2 regions of the Shewanella acanthi genome follow, and region 1 is predicted to be linked to the other one. Evidence: predicted binding sites of a transcription regulator. Region 1 holds the regulator's gene; the other holds the start of a gene.
The links. Region 1 encodes FliA, which starts transcription of late flagellar genes. Its sites were predicted from a motif close to CTAAAGNTNNNNNNNNNNNNGCCGATA; they were not measured.

Region 1 (7,555 bases):
CCAAAAGAGCTTAGTTGGGATGATGTTCACCACGTTGATACCATTGGCCTTGAAGTTGGCTACCGCCTCATTCCGCTTGTCGATAAAGGCCAAGGTGGTGAGCTACTGAGCCGTATTAAAGGCGTGCGTAAAAAACTCTCGCAGGAACTGGGCTTCCTAGTACCTGCAGTGCATATTCGCGACAATCTGGATTTATCCCCTAATGCCTACCGGATTTCGTTAATGGGCGTGGTTGTGGGAGAGGCCGATATTCGCCACGACTGCGAGCTGGCAATCAACCCTGGCCAAGTGTATGGCAAGCTTGATGGCATCGAAACCCGTGACCCTGCGTTTGGCCTTGAAGCGGTGTGGATTGCGCCTGAGCTACGTGAGCACGCCCAAACCCTAGGTTATACAGTAGTGGATGCGGCGACTGTCGTGGCAACGCATATCAGTCAGCTGCTCACCAACAATGCGGCCAAACTCCTTGGTTATGAAGAAGTGCAACAACTGATGGATATGCTTGCAAGGCATTCTCCTAAATTGGTGGATGGCTTTATCCCCGATGTGATGCCACTGGGTAGCGTCGTAAAAGTGATGCAAAACCTATTAAATGAAGGAGTTTCGGTTAGAGACTTGCGTACCATAGTGCAAACTTTGTTAGAATACGGCACTAAGAGTACCGACACCGAAGTGTTGACCGCAGCAGTGCGTATCGCATTGAAACGCATGATAGTTCAAGAAATCTCCGGCCCAGAATTGGAAATTCCCGTCATTACTTTGGCGCCAGAGTTGGAACAGATGTTGCATCAGTCAATGCAAGCAACCGGCGGCGAGGGGCCAAATATCGAACCCGGTCTTGCGGAGCGCATGCAGCAATCGCTAGCTTCTGCGGCGCAAAAGCAAGAAATGGTTGGTCAACCCGCCATCTTGCTGACTTCTGGTATGTTACGTGCGACTCTGTCTCGCTTCGTTAAATATACTATTCCGAACCTTAGAGTGATTTCTTATCAAGAAATCCCCGACGAAAAACAAATACGTATTGTATCTGCCGTCGGCCAGTAGAGGACGCATAAGTGAAGATTAAACGTTTTTTTGCCAAAGATATGCGTGCTGCACTGGCTCAAGTGAAAGATACACTCGGCTCAGATGCAGTCATCATGTCGAATAAAAAAGTCAACGGCGGCATCGAAATCGTTGCGGCGGTTGATTATGACGAACCTAAAGCTAAGGCAACCACCAATAATGCCCCAACCTTTATGGACGATGTCAGTGATGATTTAGTTTCACTAGGCGCAGCTCCTATGAAAGCCCCAATTAAAGCGGAGAGTCGTGTTAAGCCTTCTGCACCAGCGGATTCTTTGCTGGCACTGCTGGAAAAACAACAAAGTCGCTTAAATCAGCAATTATCCTATAAACAGCAAGATGAAGAATTACCTTCATGGGCTAAGAGCCTAGAAGCGCCAGCTGCACCTAAGGTTGACCGCCGTGAAATGGCATCTGGTTTTGATAACAAATCACAAAGCAGTCATAAACCACAGAGCAGTCATAAACAAAGTGCCGAAATCGAAGCGATGCGTGATGAGTTAGCATCTTTACGTAATCTACTGACTCACCAAGTGTCATCTTTGATGTCAGAGCATAAGAAGCGAATCGACCCCGTGGGCGCAATGCTCGAATCCAAACTGTTAGAAGCCGAATTTTCCCCAGCGGTCGCGGCAAAATTAGCGGCGTTAAGTCAGCATTACACGCCTGCGGAATTGGTGCGCGCTCTGCCGCAAAGTCTTGCTAATATGCTGGATAATCAAGGTGATGATATTGTAAAACAGGGCGGTGTAGTCGCCTTAGTTGGCCCAACTGGTGTGGGTAAAACCACATCCCTTGCCAAATTAGCGGCTCGCTTTGCCGCGCACCATGGCGCGGATCAAGTTGCCTTGATCACTACCGACCATTACCGAATTGGTGCCTATGAGCAGCTGGCGACCTACGGCAAGATTATGGGGTGTCCAGTCAAACAAGCTCATGATTTAAATGAATTAGAGCAGATCCTATATCAGTTTAGAAATCGCAAGCTAGTATTGATAGATACCGCGGGTATGGGGCAGCGTGATATGCGTCTTTATCAGCAACTTGATAATTTAACTGCAAATAGCAGAATACCTATCCGGAGTTATCTGGTACTGTCAGCAACAGGGCAGCGCCGAGTGTTGCAGGATGCGGTGAATCATTTTAAGCGCATTACACTATCTGGTGTGGTACTGACTAAACTCGATGAATCGGTATCACTTGCAGGCGCATTGAGTGTATTGATCCAAAGTGGACTGCCGTTAAGTTATGTCACCGATGGGCAGCGTGTGCCTGAGGATATGAAGGTTGCCGATACCTTTATGTTAGCTGAACAAGCTTTATCGGCATTAGATGGAACCGAACAACAAGCATTACAAGACACAGCGTGGTCAGATAATTTGACCTGTGCATTTGAGTAGAGTTATGACCCTGGATCAAGCAAGTGGTTTACGTATGATGAATCAACCCTATAACGAAAAAGTGAAAGTAATCGCGGTGACGGGTGGTAAAGGTGGCGTGGGTAAAACCAGTGTATCCATCAATACTGCTGTGGCATTAGCCGAAAAGGGCAAGCGCGTGTTAGTGCTTGATGCTGACCTTGGCTTAGCAAACGTCGATGTCATGTTAGGGATCCGCGCTGAACGTAATCTCTCCCACGTATTGTCTGGCGATGCGGAATTAGACGATATTATCGTCCGTGGCCCTAAGGGGATTGGCATAGTGCCAGCAACCTCAGGTACTCAGGCGATGGTGGAGTTAAGCCCTGCGCAACATGCAGGCCTAATTCGTGCATTCAGTGAAATGCGCACCCAGTTCGACATTTTAATTGTTGATACCGCAGCGGGTATTTCCGATATGGTGCTCAGTTTTTCACGCGCCTCGCAGGACGTGCTCATCGTGGTGTGTGACGAGCCTACCTCAATTACCGACGCCTATGCACTCATTAAAATTCTCAGCCGTGAGCATGGTGTGTTCCGCTTCAAAATTGTCGCCAATATGGTCCGCAGTTTGCGCGAAGGTATGGAATTATTTGCTAAACTCAGTAAAGTGACCGACAGATTTTTAGATGTCGCACTTGAACTTGTCGCAACCATTCCATTTGATGAAAATCTGCGTAAATCTGTGCGAAAGCAGAAATTAGTCGTCGAGGCTTTTCCTAAGTCTCCAGCGGCGATTGCGTATCAGGGACTGGCAAATAAAATTATGAGCTGGCCTGTGCCGCAACAACCCGGCGGACATTTGGAATTTTTCGTTGAGCGATTAGTTCAGCGACCAAATATGCAAGAGGAAAAAACGAGTGAATAAAGCCGCTGCGTATACTTGTTTAAACAATAAATCATCTATCGTTGAACAGTATGCACCGTTGGTTAAAAGAATTGCACATCATTTGCTCGCCAGATTACCCGCCTCAGTGCAGCTCGATGATTTACTGCAAGCTGGGATGATGGGCCTCTTAGAAGCATCGTCGAAATTTGATGGCGGCAAAGGTGCAAAGTTTGAGACTTTTGCCGGCATACGTATTCGCGGGGCGATGCTGGATGAAATCCGTCGGGGTGATTGGGTACCTCGTTCTGTCCATCGTAACAATCGTCGCGTTGCCCAAGCCATCGATGAGCTCGAGCAGGTGCTCGGTCGTGATGCACGGGACACAGAAATCGCCGAAAAACTTGATATGACGCTTGCGGAGTACCATCATATTCTCAATGATGTTTCTGTAGGTAAAATCATAGGGATAGAAGATCTTGGCGTTTCTGAGGATATCTTAACCGCCGAGGATCACGTCGGCGATGGCACCTTTGAGCAATTGGCTGAGAGCCAGTTTCATACCGCGCTGGTGGAAGCAATTAAGTTATTGCCTGAAAGAGATGCGCTAGTTCTGTCGTTGTACTACGATGAAGCATTGAATTTAAAAGAAATTGGCGCCATTCTTGAGGTAAGTGAGTCCCGTGTCAGCCAGATATTAAGTCAGGCCATGTTGCGACTCAAAGGCAAGCTCAAGCACTGGACATAATATAATTATTACTTTGAGCTCAAAATGTTAGCTCACCGGAGGAAACCTTGGACAAGAATATGAAGATTCTCATCGTTGACGACTTTTCGACAATGAGACGTATCATCAAGAACTTGTTGCGAGACTTGGGCTTTAACAATACCCAAGAAGCAGACGATGGCTCAACCGCTTTGCCTATGCTGCAGAAAGGGGATTTTGATTTTGTGGTTACAGACTGGAATATGCCAGGGATGCAAGGGATTGATTTATTAAGAGCAATTCGTGCAGATGACTCCCTAAAGCATTTACCTGTGTTGATGGTAACCGCAGAGGCTAAACGTGAACAAATCATTGCCGCAGCTCAAGCTGGGGTAAATGGCTACGTGGTTAAGCCATTTACGGCAGCGACATTAAAAGAGAAGTTAGACAAGATATTCGAACGACTTGCTTAAGCAGGGATGAGCTATGAAGTCACACACATCAGGGCTCATTTCGCTTGAGCAAGCTCAGCATCTAGTTGAACTGCTAAGCGCTAAACAACAGACTCAAGCCGATGATTTCCTAAGGGAGCTTGCCGCTCCACTCCAAAGGGACCTGTTTGATGAGGTCGGTAAATTGACCCGTCAACTCCACAGCGCCTTGATGGATTTCCAAGTCGATAACCGTTTAGTCGAGCTGACTAATACTGAAATTCCAGATGCGAAGGAACGATTAAGCTATGTCATTGATATGACAGAGCAGGCAGCCAATAAAACCATGGATGCAGTGGAAGAGTGTCTGCCATTGGCGAATGCATTAACGGCTAATATTCAGCAAGTGATGCCGTCGTGGGAAAAATTGATGCGCCGCGAAATCGCGCTCAGTGACTTTAAAGTACTTTGCCACGATGTGCAGCATTTGATGTCCCGTAGTGAGTTGGATTCCAATCGGTTGCGCGAATTACTGAACCAAATTCTGATGGCGCAGGATTTTCAGGATCTCACTGGGCAGATGATCCGCCGCGTAATCGATCTCGTCATGGAAGTTGAAAACAATCTGGTCTCTATGCTGACGGTATTTGGTGATCAACCGATAAATGATAGTCCTGTCAGGCAGAAAAATAATATTGAAGCCGAAGGGCCGATATTGAATGCAGAACTTCGTCAAGATGTGGTCACAGGCCAAGACGAAGTGGATGATTTGTTATCGAGTTTGGGTTTCTAACTGGGAGTCAAGTTGATGGCTTTTGATGTGGATGAAGAGATACTCCAGGACTTTTTGATTGAAGCGGGTGAGATTTTAGAACTGCTTCAGGAGCAGTTAGTTGCCCTTGAAAATAATCCTGACGACACCGACTTACTGAATGCGATTTTCAGAGGCTTTCATACGGTTAAAGGCGGCGCAGGTTTTTTAAGTCTGACGCCCATGGTGGATGTCTGCCATGAGGCAGAAAACACCTTCGATCTTCTTCGTACCGGTAAGCGCAGTGTCAGTGCCGAATTGATGGATATCATTCTGCAGGCTGTCGATGCCATCAATACGATGTTCGCCCAGACCCAACAGGGTGAGCAGCAGGACCCCGCCGATCCAAGTCTGCTTGCTCGCTTAAAATTGTTAAGTTCGGGTGAGCCGTTGCCCTCTGAACTCGGTCAAGCCGCCGTTGTTGACATAGAACCCGTGGTTGAACATCAGCCAGAGCCCATTATCGAAGCTGTGGTCGAAGCTGAAGCTGATGACAAAATGCCCGTGGAGTCTAGCGCGACCGATGAGGCGAGTATTGACGAAATCGATGAAGCTGAGTTTGAAGCCCTGCTCGATGCCCTGCACGGTGCGGGTAAGGGACCTGGTATTAAGGCGCAGGCTGAGAGCAAAGCCGCCGATCGTCAAACGAGTGATATCGATAAAGTGGCATCTCAAGCTGCTGTGAGCTCGAGTGATGATATCACCGACGATGAATTTGAAGCGTTGCTCGACGAGCTGCATGGCTCTGGAAAATTTAGTGGTAAAGTTGATGCTCCTGCAGCGTCAAAGGCTGAACCTGTGCCCGTTGCAGCAACGCCTGTTGACGCCGATGAAATCACTGAGGATGAATTCGAGCGTTTACTGGATGAATTACATGGTAAAGGCGGGGCTCCCGCTAAACCTAAAGTGGGTGGTGTCGCAACAAAATCGACTCCAGAGGCGAGCACTAAGGCCCCTGCTCAAAACGCGGCAGTGCAGCCAAAAGCTACCCCTGCGCCAGCTGCAGTCACTCCGCCAGCTGTTGCTCCCAAGACAGAAGTTGCCGTTGCCGAAAAAGCACCAGCAAAAGTCGGGGGCGCTTCTACAAATGCTCCCCAGGGGGAAACAACCGTACGCGTGGATACTGCAAGGCTCGACCAAATCATGAATATGGTGGGTGAGTTAGTACTAGTGCGTAATCGGCTGCTAAGCCTTGGGATAAGCCGTGATGATGAGGAAATGTCTAAGGCTTTAGCGAATTTGGATTTAGTGACCGCAGATCTGCAAGGCGCTGTCATGAAGACGCGCATGCAACCGATTAAAAAGGTATTTGGTCGCTTCCCAAGGGTTGTACGTGACTTGGCCCGTACTCTGAATAAAGAAATTGATCTGGTATTGGTAGGCGAAGAAACCGATCTCGATAAAAACCTCGTTGAAGCACTTGCCGATCCTTTAGTTCACTTAGTCCGCAACTCGGTTGACCATGGTATTGAGATGCCAAATGACCGTGAGGCCGGCGGCAAACCTCGCACCGGAACCATCACCCTGTCCGCCAGCCAAGAAGGTGACCATATTCTGCTGAAAATCGAAGACGATGGCGCTGGTATGGATCCTGAAAAGCTCAAACAAATTGCCATTAAACGGGGAGTGCTCGATGAGGATGCAGCCTCTCGGATGACCGACAGCGAAGCCTATAACCTCATTTTTGCCCCTGGCTTTTCAACCAAAGTCGAAATTTCCGATATCTCCGGCCGTGGGGTTGGCATGGACGTGGTCAAAACTCGCATCACCCAGCTCAATGGTACTGTGCATATCGATTCGGTGAAGGGAAAAGGCACAATCCTTGAGATTAAAGTGCCACTAACGCTGGCGATTATGCCAACACTGATGGTTGATGTGGCTAAGCAAGTCTTCGCCTTACCGCTTTCTAGCGTAAATGAAATCTTCCACCTTGACCTGACTAAGACCAATATTGTTGATGGTCAGTTGACCGTAATTGTACGAAATAAGGCAGTACCACTGTTTTATTTAGAGCAATGGCTGCATCGCAATCGCACCAACTTTAAACATGGTGATAAAAAGTTCGGCCATGTGGTTATTGTCCAATTAGGCATGATGCAAATTGGGTTTGTGGTGGATGCACTCATTGGGCAAGAGGAAGTGGTCATTAAGCCATTAGGGGCAATGCTTCATGGTACTCCTGGTATGGCTGGGGCGACTATTACCTCCGATGGTGGCATCGCCTTAATCTTGGATGTGCCTGGATTATTAAAGCATTATGCCAAGAAAAGTTAGTTTCCAAGCGAAGGAATGGAATGG
Region 2 (7,555 bases), 1.5 Mb from region 1:
ATGCCATCGGCACGTTGGCTATACATGAATTGGTCGTCGATATAGACTTCAAATTCAATCATATGGGCGATTTTCCCCGGATGGAGCACCGCTTCGTTTACCGCTGTATTACTTGCTTTAAGTTGGCCGTGGCGATAAACCTCGGCCTCTAATAGGAAGCGATGTTCGGTATCAAATTCGCCATCGAGTACTTTAGCCAGCGCCTCTTCAAAGGCATCGGGCGGTAAATCCGTTAAAAAGCCGAGGTTACCACGGTTAACACCAATCACGGCCACATCGAAACGCGCCAGCACCCTTGCTGCCCCCAGCATATTACCGTCACCACCGACGACGATAGCTAAATCGCAGCGCTGACCAATTTCGAGTAACTCAACGGCTTCAACACTGCTGCCTAACTCGGAGGCAACCCGCTCTTCGACCAACACTTCATAACCTTGCATCGTCAGCCAGTGGTGCAGACGTTTTAAGGTTTGATTGGTCCCAGAATGATGGGGCTTGCCGATTAGGCCGATAGTGTGGAACTTTGTGGTCATATTTAAGTTTGATCTGCCCTTAGGCCTTGAAACGACAAAATTGATCCCCATAATATGCCCAGAGTATTTAGAAACAAAGCATTTTTAGCTGGAGTGAAAATGAGCAACGAGTCGATTAAAGCAGAACAGGATCTGATCCAAGAGGGTGTAGAGACTGAAGTTTCTACCGAAGAAGCGAGTCTGATTGACGAGCTTACCCACGCCAATTTCCGTATTGAAGAGCTGGAACAGTTACTCGCTGACGCTTTGGCGAAAGTTGATGAGCAGAAAGATTCAGTTATCCGTGCCGCCGCCGAAGTAGACAACATCCGTCGCCGTGCTGCCATGGACGTGGAAAAGGCCAATAAGTTTGCCCTTGAAAAATTCGCCAACGAATTATTACCCGTCATTGATAACATGGAGCGTGCACTTCAGGGGACTAATCCTGAGGATGAGACCACCAAAGCCATTTATGAAGGTGTCGAATTAACCCAAAAGAGCCTGCTGACTGCAGTCGCTAAGTTTGGTGTTAAGCCAATTGACCCACAAGGTCAGGCGTTTAACCCTGATCATCACCAAGCGATTGGCATGCAGCCAAGTGCCGAGTTTCCCGCGAATACGGTAATGCTGGTGATGCAAAAGGGTTATGAGCTGAATAGCCGTCTGTTGCGTCCAGCTATGGTAATGGTGTCCCAAGGCGGCCCAAGCCAAGAAACAGCTTCAATCGATATCGAAGCTTAATTGCACGTTTAGCTGTCGCAATAAAAAAGGACTGCCATAGCAGTCCTTTTTTATTTCAATCTCGGGTGGACCTTGGGATTAATATTGCCGCCTATTTCCTCGATGAAGAGTGTGTAAGCGGCCAATTCCCATTACTGAGCGCTACTTGGCAAGATAGGCCTGAATTTGCGCTAACATACCTTCCGCATCGAGTTGTAACTCATGGATCACTTCTTCTGGCGCACCATGTTTAATGAACTCGTCTGGTAGACCGATTTGCAAGACTGGTTTTGGCATCTTAAGGTGTTGCAGTAACTCAATAACCCCAGAACCTGCACCGCCCATAATCGCGTTTTCTTCAACCGTGACCAAGGTATCGTGGCTTGCGGCCATTTCTTTAATCAGCTCAACGTCTAATGGCTTAACAAAGCGCATATCGACAACTGTTGCATCTAAGCTTTCAGCGGCTTGACTGGCGGCTGCAAGCGTGGTGCCGAAGTTTAGGATAGCTACATTTTTACCGCGACGTTTAACCACGCCCTTACCGATAGGCATCGCCGTCATTTCTTCAACTTGGGCAGCCCCCGTTGCACTGCCCCTTGGGTAACGTACCGCTGTTGGGCCTTCGTTGTAGCAATAGCCTGTATAGAGCATTTGGCGACATTCGTTTTCATCCGATGGCGCCATGATCACCATATTCGGGATGCAGCGCATAAAGCTTAAATCGAATGCACCTTGGTGGGTTGGGCCGTCAGCACCGACAATGCCGCCACGGTCAATCGCAAACAGCACGGGTAATCGCTGCAGAGCCACATCGTGAATTAACTGATCGTAACCCCGTTGCAGGAAGGTCGAGTAAATCGCTACCACTGGTTTAAAGCCTTCACAGGCAAAACCTGCACCGAGCGTCACTGCGTGTTGCTCGGCAATCGCTGCATCGAAATACTGTTTCGGGAAACGCTGTGAAAACTCCACCATGCCTGAACCTTCACGCATTGCTGGCGTAATACCGAGCACTTTTTCATCCTTCGCCGCAATATCACAAAGCCATTTGCCAAAGACCTGCGAGAAAGTCGGCAGGCCAGGTTTAGTGGCAGGCTTTTTAAATTGTGATGGGTCGAATTTTGGCACTGCGTGCCAACCGATAGGGTCTTTCTCAGCAGGCTCATAACCACGCCCTTTTTTGGTCATGATATGCAAAACCTGCGGGCCCTTGAGGTTACGCATATTGCGCAGGGTTTCAACCAGTGCGTCTACATCATGGCCATCGATAGGGCCGATGTAGTTAAAACCTAATTCTTCAAACAAGGTGCCGGGTACGACCATGCCCTTGAGGTGCTCTTCGGTACGCTTAGCCATTTCCTTGATAACAGGCATGCCCTTAAGGACTTTTTTACTGCTTTCACGGATGGTGGTGTAAAGACGACCTGACATCAACTGCGCGAGGTGATTATTGAGTGCGCCGACGTTTTCTGAAATCGACATCTCGTTGTCGTTAAGTACCATCAGCATATCGTTATGCAGATCGCCAGCATGGTTCATGGCTTCGAACACCATGCCGCCTGTCATTGCGCCATCGCCAATCACAGCAACCACTTTACGGCCAGCTTGCTCTTTTTCGGCGGCAACGGCCATACCCAGTGCCGCACTGATAGACGTACCTGAGTGACCCACGCTGAAGGTGTCGTATTCACTTTCTTCTCGCCATGGGAATGGGTGCAAACCGTTCTTTTGGCGAATGGTGTGCATTCTGTCCCGACGACCTGTCAGGATTTTATGGGGATACGCCTGGTGGCCAACGTCCCAAATCAAACGATCGAAGGGAGTGTTGTACACATAATGCAAGGCCACGGTCAGTTCAACCGTACCTAGGCCTGAGGCAAAGTGTCCGCTGGACATGCCAACAGACTTAAGGAGAAACTCCCGCAGTTCATCGGCCAATTGGGGTAACAGGGCCTGAGGAAGTTGGCGGAGTTCATTTGGAGTATTGGCCTGCGCCAACACGGGAAACTGGGAAATGTCCAAACTCATAGCGAGATACTTCGTCTCTTTTTATATTCTTCGCTCAATGATATAGCGTGCGAAGTCTGCAATTAACTGACTATTGTATGGCAATTTTGCCAGCGCTGATAGTGCTTCTTGGATGAGTTGCTCGGCAGTGTCTTGAGCCCCTTCTAATCCAAGCAGTTGCGGAAAGGTACTCTTGTTCGATTCCAAATCAGAACCTTGAGGCTTACCAAGCTCCTCGGTAGTGGCTGTGATATCAAGAATATCGTCCTGAACTTGGAAGGCTAATCCAATTGCATGGGCGAATGCCCTCATCGATTCAGCTTCAGCCTGATTGGCGTCGGCTACAATTAACGCCAATTCAACGGCACAGCTAATCAGCGCACCGGTTTTTAAATTATGTAACTGGGTTAAGGCCTTAAGATCGATTTGCTTATTAGTTGAGGCTAAATCGATGGCTTGGCCGCCACACATGCCGCGATAACCCGAGGCTTTGGCCAAGACTTTTACCATGGCAAGCTGTTGTTCGCTGCGAATGCCAGGAATGGATTCGGTGATAATTTCAAAAGCTAAAGTTTGCAGCGCGTCACCGGCTAAAATGGCGGTGGCTTCATCGAATGCAATATGCACCGTTGGTTGACCGCGGCGCAAGTCGTCATCGTCCATAGCGGGTAAATCGTCATGGATTAACGAGTAGGCATGAATACACTCGATAGCTGCGGCGCAGGCGTCGAGTTTTTCAAGCTCCACCCCAAACATCTGTCCAACGCTATAAACGAGGAAGGGGCGAATGCGTTTACCGCCGAGCAGGGCGCCATGGGTCATGGCGGCTTTGAGCTTGGGTGCAACCTCTTCGAGCGTAGTGAAACGCGCTGTTAATTGGGCATCAACGCGTTGTTGATAGGTTTTAATGGCATCGGCTAACACGCTTATTCGCCCTCAACGACATAGGGAGACAGCGGCGCATTTTCATCTTGTTTAAGTAGAATGGCCACTTTTTGTTGGGCTTGTTCGAGTTTGGCTTGGCTGTTTCGGACTAAATTTATCCCGCGCTCGAATTGTTTTAACGCATCATCGAGGGACACATCGCCCTGTTCTAGTTCGGCTACAATGCGCTCGAGTTCGCCAAGGGATTCTTCAAAACTGAGATTTTCGGGTTTCTTAGCCACGTTAATAATTCCTTTGAAAGAGCGGACACAAGGTATATCAGGGCGGCTCAAGGGTCAAATTCAGACGCTGGATATTTGCTCAATAGCACGCTTTGTTGCTGAATTTTTTTCAGAAAATTTAAATTGTCGCTAAACTTGCTGTGGGCTTGTCCGATAACTAACAATAACAGCATTTTGTTTATGGTCATCTTTTCGCATCAGAGGGATAAGGCTCAGGTAATTTGGGGAATGTTAGCCGGTATGGATAACATCGGTATTATTTTACTAATAGAGTCAGTATGATGTCGTTTATACCGGATATTGAGGAGCCGTTGTGGATTTAGCAACACTAATAGGACTTATTGGGGGCCTAGGGTTTATCCTTTGGGCGATGATTTCAAGCGGTGGCTTGATGATTTTCGTCGATGTGGCTTCCATTCTCATTGTCTTCGGTGGCTCCTTTTTCGTTGTGATGATGAAATTCAATTTAAAGCAGTTTTTCGGCGCGGTTAAAATCGCGGTGAAAGCTTTTACCTTCAAAATTGATAAACCAGAAGATCTCATCGAACAATCAGTGACCATGGCCGATGCGGCTCGTAAAGGTGGCTTTCTGGCCCTCGAAGAAGCGCAGATCTCCAATAGCTTTATGCAAAAAGCCGTCGACATGTTGGTAGACGGGCATGATGGTGAAGTTGTGCGCGCTGCACTTGAGAAGGACATTGCTTTAACCGAAGAGCGCCATCGCAATGGTATTTCCATTTTTAGATCCTTTGGTGATGTGGCGCCTGCGATGGGGATGATTGGTACACTTGTGGGGTTGGTTGCCATGTTGTCCAATATGTCCGATCCCAAATCTATTGGCCCTTCGATGGCGGTTGCGCTGTTAACCACGCTCTATGGCGCTATGCTGGCAAATATGGTGTGTATTCCGATTGCGGATAAGTTGAGTTTGCGCATGGGCGAAGAAATGCTTAACCGTAATCTTATTATGGATGCGGTGCTAGCGATTCAAGATGGCCAAAACCCAAGGGTGATCGAAGGTTTCTTAAAGAATTATTTGGCTGAAAAACAGCGCCAAGTCGATACGACGGACGGGGAATAGTCCATGGCTAAGTGCAACTGTCCACCACCGGGAGCCCCGCTCTGGCTGGCTACATTTGCTGACTTAATGTCACTTCTGCTGTGCTTTTTTGTGTTGTTGTTATCCTTCTCCGAAATGGACGTGCTTAAGTTTAAGCAAATTGCAGGCTCGATGAAGTATGCCTTCGGTGTGCAAAATAAGGTCGAAGTCAAAGACATTCCTAAGGGTACTTCGGTGATTGCACTGGAGTTTCGCCCAGGTCGCCCCGATCCTACGCCGATTGAAATCATTAACCAACAAACCAACGAGATGACCGAACCTGTACTCGATTATCAAGCCGGGCAGGATGAAAGCTCTGGCGGAGTACAGGAGCAGAATGGTTCCCAGCGTGGTGGTGAGGCGAGTGCCACCGCTCAGGAAAGTGCCGATGCTGTCAAGGCTGATGCCTCTGCCGCTCAGGAAAAAATCAATCAGCAGGTCAAAAAAATGGCCGAAGAACTCAACAAAGAGATTATTGACGGCGCGATTGAAATAGAATCCTTGGGTCAGCAAATTATTATCCGTATCCGTGAGAAGGGGTCCTTTGCCTCGGGTTCGGGCTTCCTGCAGCCAAGATTCAAACCAGTAGTTCGCTCAGTGGGTGAGTTGCTTAAGGATGTGCCAGGCATTATCACAGTATCGGGTTACACCGATGATATGCTTATCAGTGATGAACTTTATAGCTCTAACTGGGATCTCTCTAGTAAGCGTGCTGTTGCGGTGGCCGATGTGCTATTACAGGTTAAAGGCTTTGACTCTAAAAGATTAAAAGTGGTGGGCATGGCGTCAAATAATCCACTCGTGCCCAATGATTCACCTGACAGCCGTGCCCGCAACCGTCGCGTAGAAATTGCTATCGAGCAGGGGAAGGCCAAGGAGTCAGAAGAGATCCAAGTAGGGAATTCGCCCTAACCGCAAAGTAATTTTTGAGCAGAACAAGCCGTGCTACAACGCATGGCTTTTTTTATTGGTGGTTTTTGACTATAAGTTCAAGTGTGCTTCAGCTCAGGTCTTGAGGGGCTGAAGTGCCGAAACAGGTGCGCCAATCGCGGTGAGTTTGTTATAATCGCCTGATTATTCTTTTAACCAATTTTGCTGTTTACAAAATTGCCCGCGGAAATCCCATGAAGTTTATTGTAAAGCTGTACCCAGAAATCATGATGAAGAGCAAGCCGGTACGCATGCGCTTCACCAAAATGCTTGAAACCAATATCCGTAACGTACTCAAGAAAGTTGACGAAGAGGCCAAAGTGCAACGTCAATGGGACCGTATTTGGGTTAAGGTGCCTAAGGATAAACCTGAATTAGCTCAGGCTTTTGGTGAGCGTTTAGCATGCATTCCTGGTATTGCCCACGTGGTTCAAGTGGACGAATACAGTTTTACTTCGGTCGATGATATTTATCAGCAAGTGCTGCCCGTTTACCGTGACCAAATTGCTGGCAAAACCTTCTGTGTACGTGTAAAACGTACTGGCGACCACGATTTTAACTCCATCGAAGTGGAACGTTATGTGGGTGGTGGTTTAAATCAGTTTACCGATGCCGTAGGCGTGCGTTTAAAGAACCCTGAAGTGACAGTTAACCTCGAAATTGAGGGCGATAAACTGTACATGGTAACTAAACGTATCGAAGGCTTAGGTGGCTTCCCAATGGCGACACAGGAAGATGTGTTGTCCTTAATTTCGGGCGGGTTTGACTCCGGCGTTTCGAGCTATCAGTTCATCAAGAAGGGGGCCCGTACCCATTACTGTTTCTTTAACCTAGGTGGCGCGCAGCACGAAATTGGGGTTAAGCAGGTTGCCTATCATCTGTGGAAAACCTACGGTGAGTCCCACAAGGTGAAGTTTGTGTCGGTACCGTTTGAGCCTGTGGTTGCCGAGATTTTAGAGAAGATTGACAACGGTCAAATGGGCGTGGTGCTTAAGCGCATGATGATGCGCACTGCGGCGCGTATTGCTGAGCGCATGGGTATCCAAGCGATTGTCACCGGTGAAAGCTTAGGTCAAGTATCGAGCCAAACCCTGACCAACCTAAATGTTATCGACCGC

Region 2: a site for FliA is predicted at 4,538-4,564, ahead of pomA (flagellar motor protein PomA). Genes of this name have one in related genera too.

What each region holds. Positions count from the first base shown of each region.
Region 1 is NZ_CP080413.1:1,253,345-1,260,899, forward strand. It holds gene flhA (flagellar biosynthesis protein FlhA) at 1-1,044, shown strand, start outside; gene flhF (flagellar biosynthesis GTPase FlhF) at 1,056-2,465, shown strand; gene K0H61_RS05670 (MinD/ParA family protein) at 2,470-3,351, shown strand; gene K0H61_RS05675 (RNA polymerase sigma factor FliA) at 3,344-4,057, shown strand; gene cheY (chemotaxis response regulator CheY) at 4,105-4,488, shown strand; gene K0H61_RS05685 (protein phosphatase CheZ) at 4,502-5,239, shown strand; gene K0H61_RS05690 (chemotaxis protein CheA) at 5,255-7,531, shown strand; gene K0H61_RS05695 (protein-glutamate methylesterase/protein-glutamine glutaminase) at 7,552-7,555, shown strand, end outside.
Region 2 is NZ_CP080413.1:2,794,046-2,801,600, reverse strand. It holds gene nadK (NAD(+) kinase) at 1-533, opposite strand, end outside; gene grpE (nucleotide exchange factor GrpE) at 633-1,253, shown strand; gene dxs (1-deoxy-D-xylulose-5-phosphate synthase) at 1,395-3,263, opposite strand; gene ispA ((2E,6E)-farnesyl diphosphate synthase) at 3,285-4,166, opposite strand; gene xseB (exodeoxyribonuclease VII small subunit) at 4,169-4,408, opposite strand; gene pomA (flagellar motor protein PomA) at 4,722-5,489, shown strand; gene K0H61_RS12165 (flagellar motor protein MotB) at 5,493-6,419, shown strand; gene thiI (tRNA uracil 4-sulfurtransferase ThiI) at 6,632-7,555, shown strand, end outside.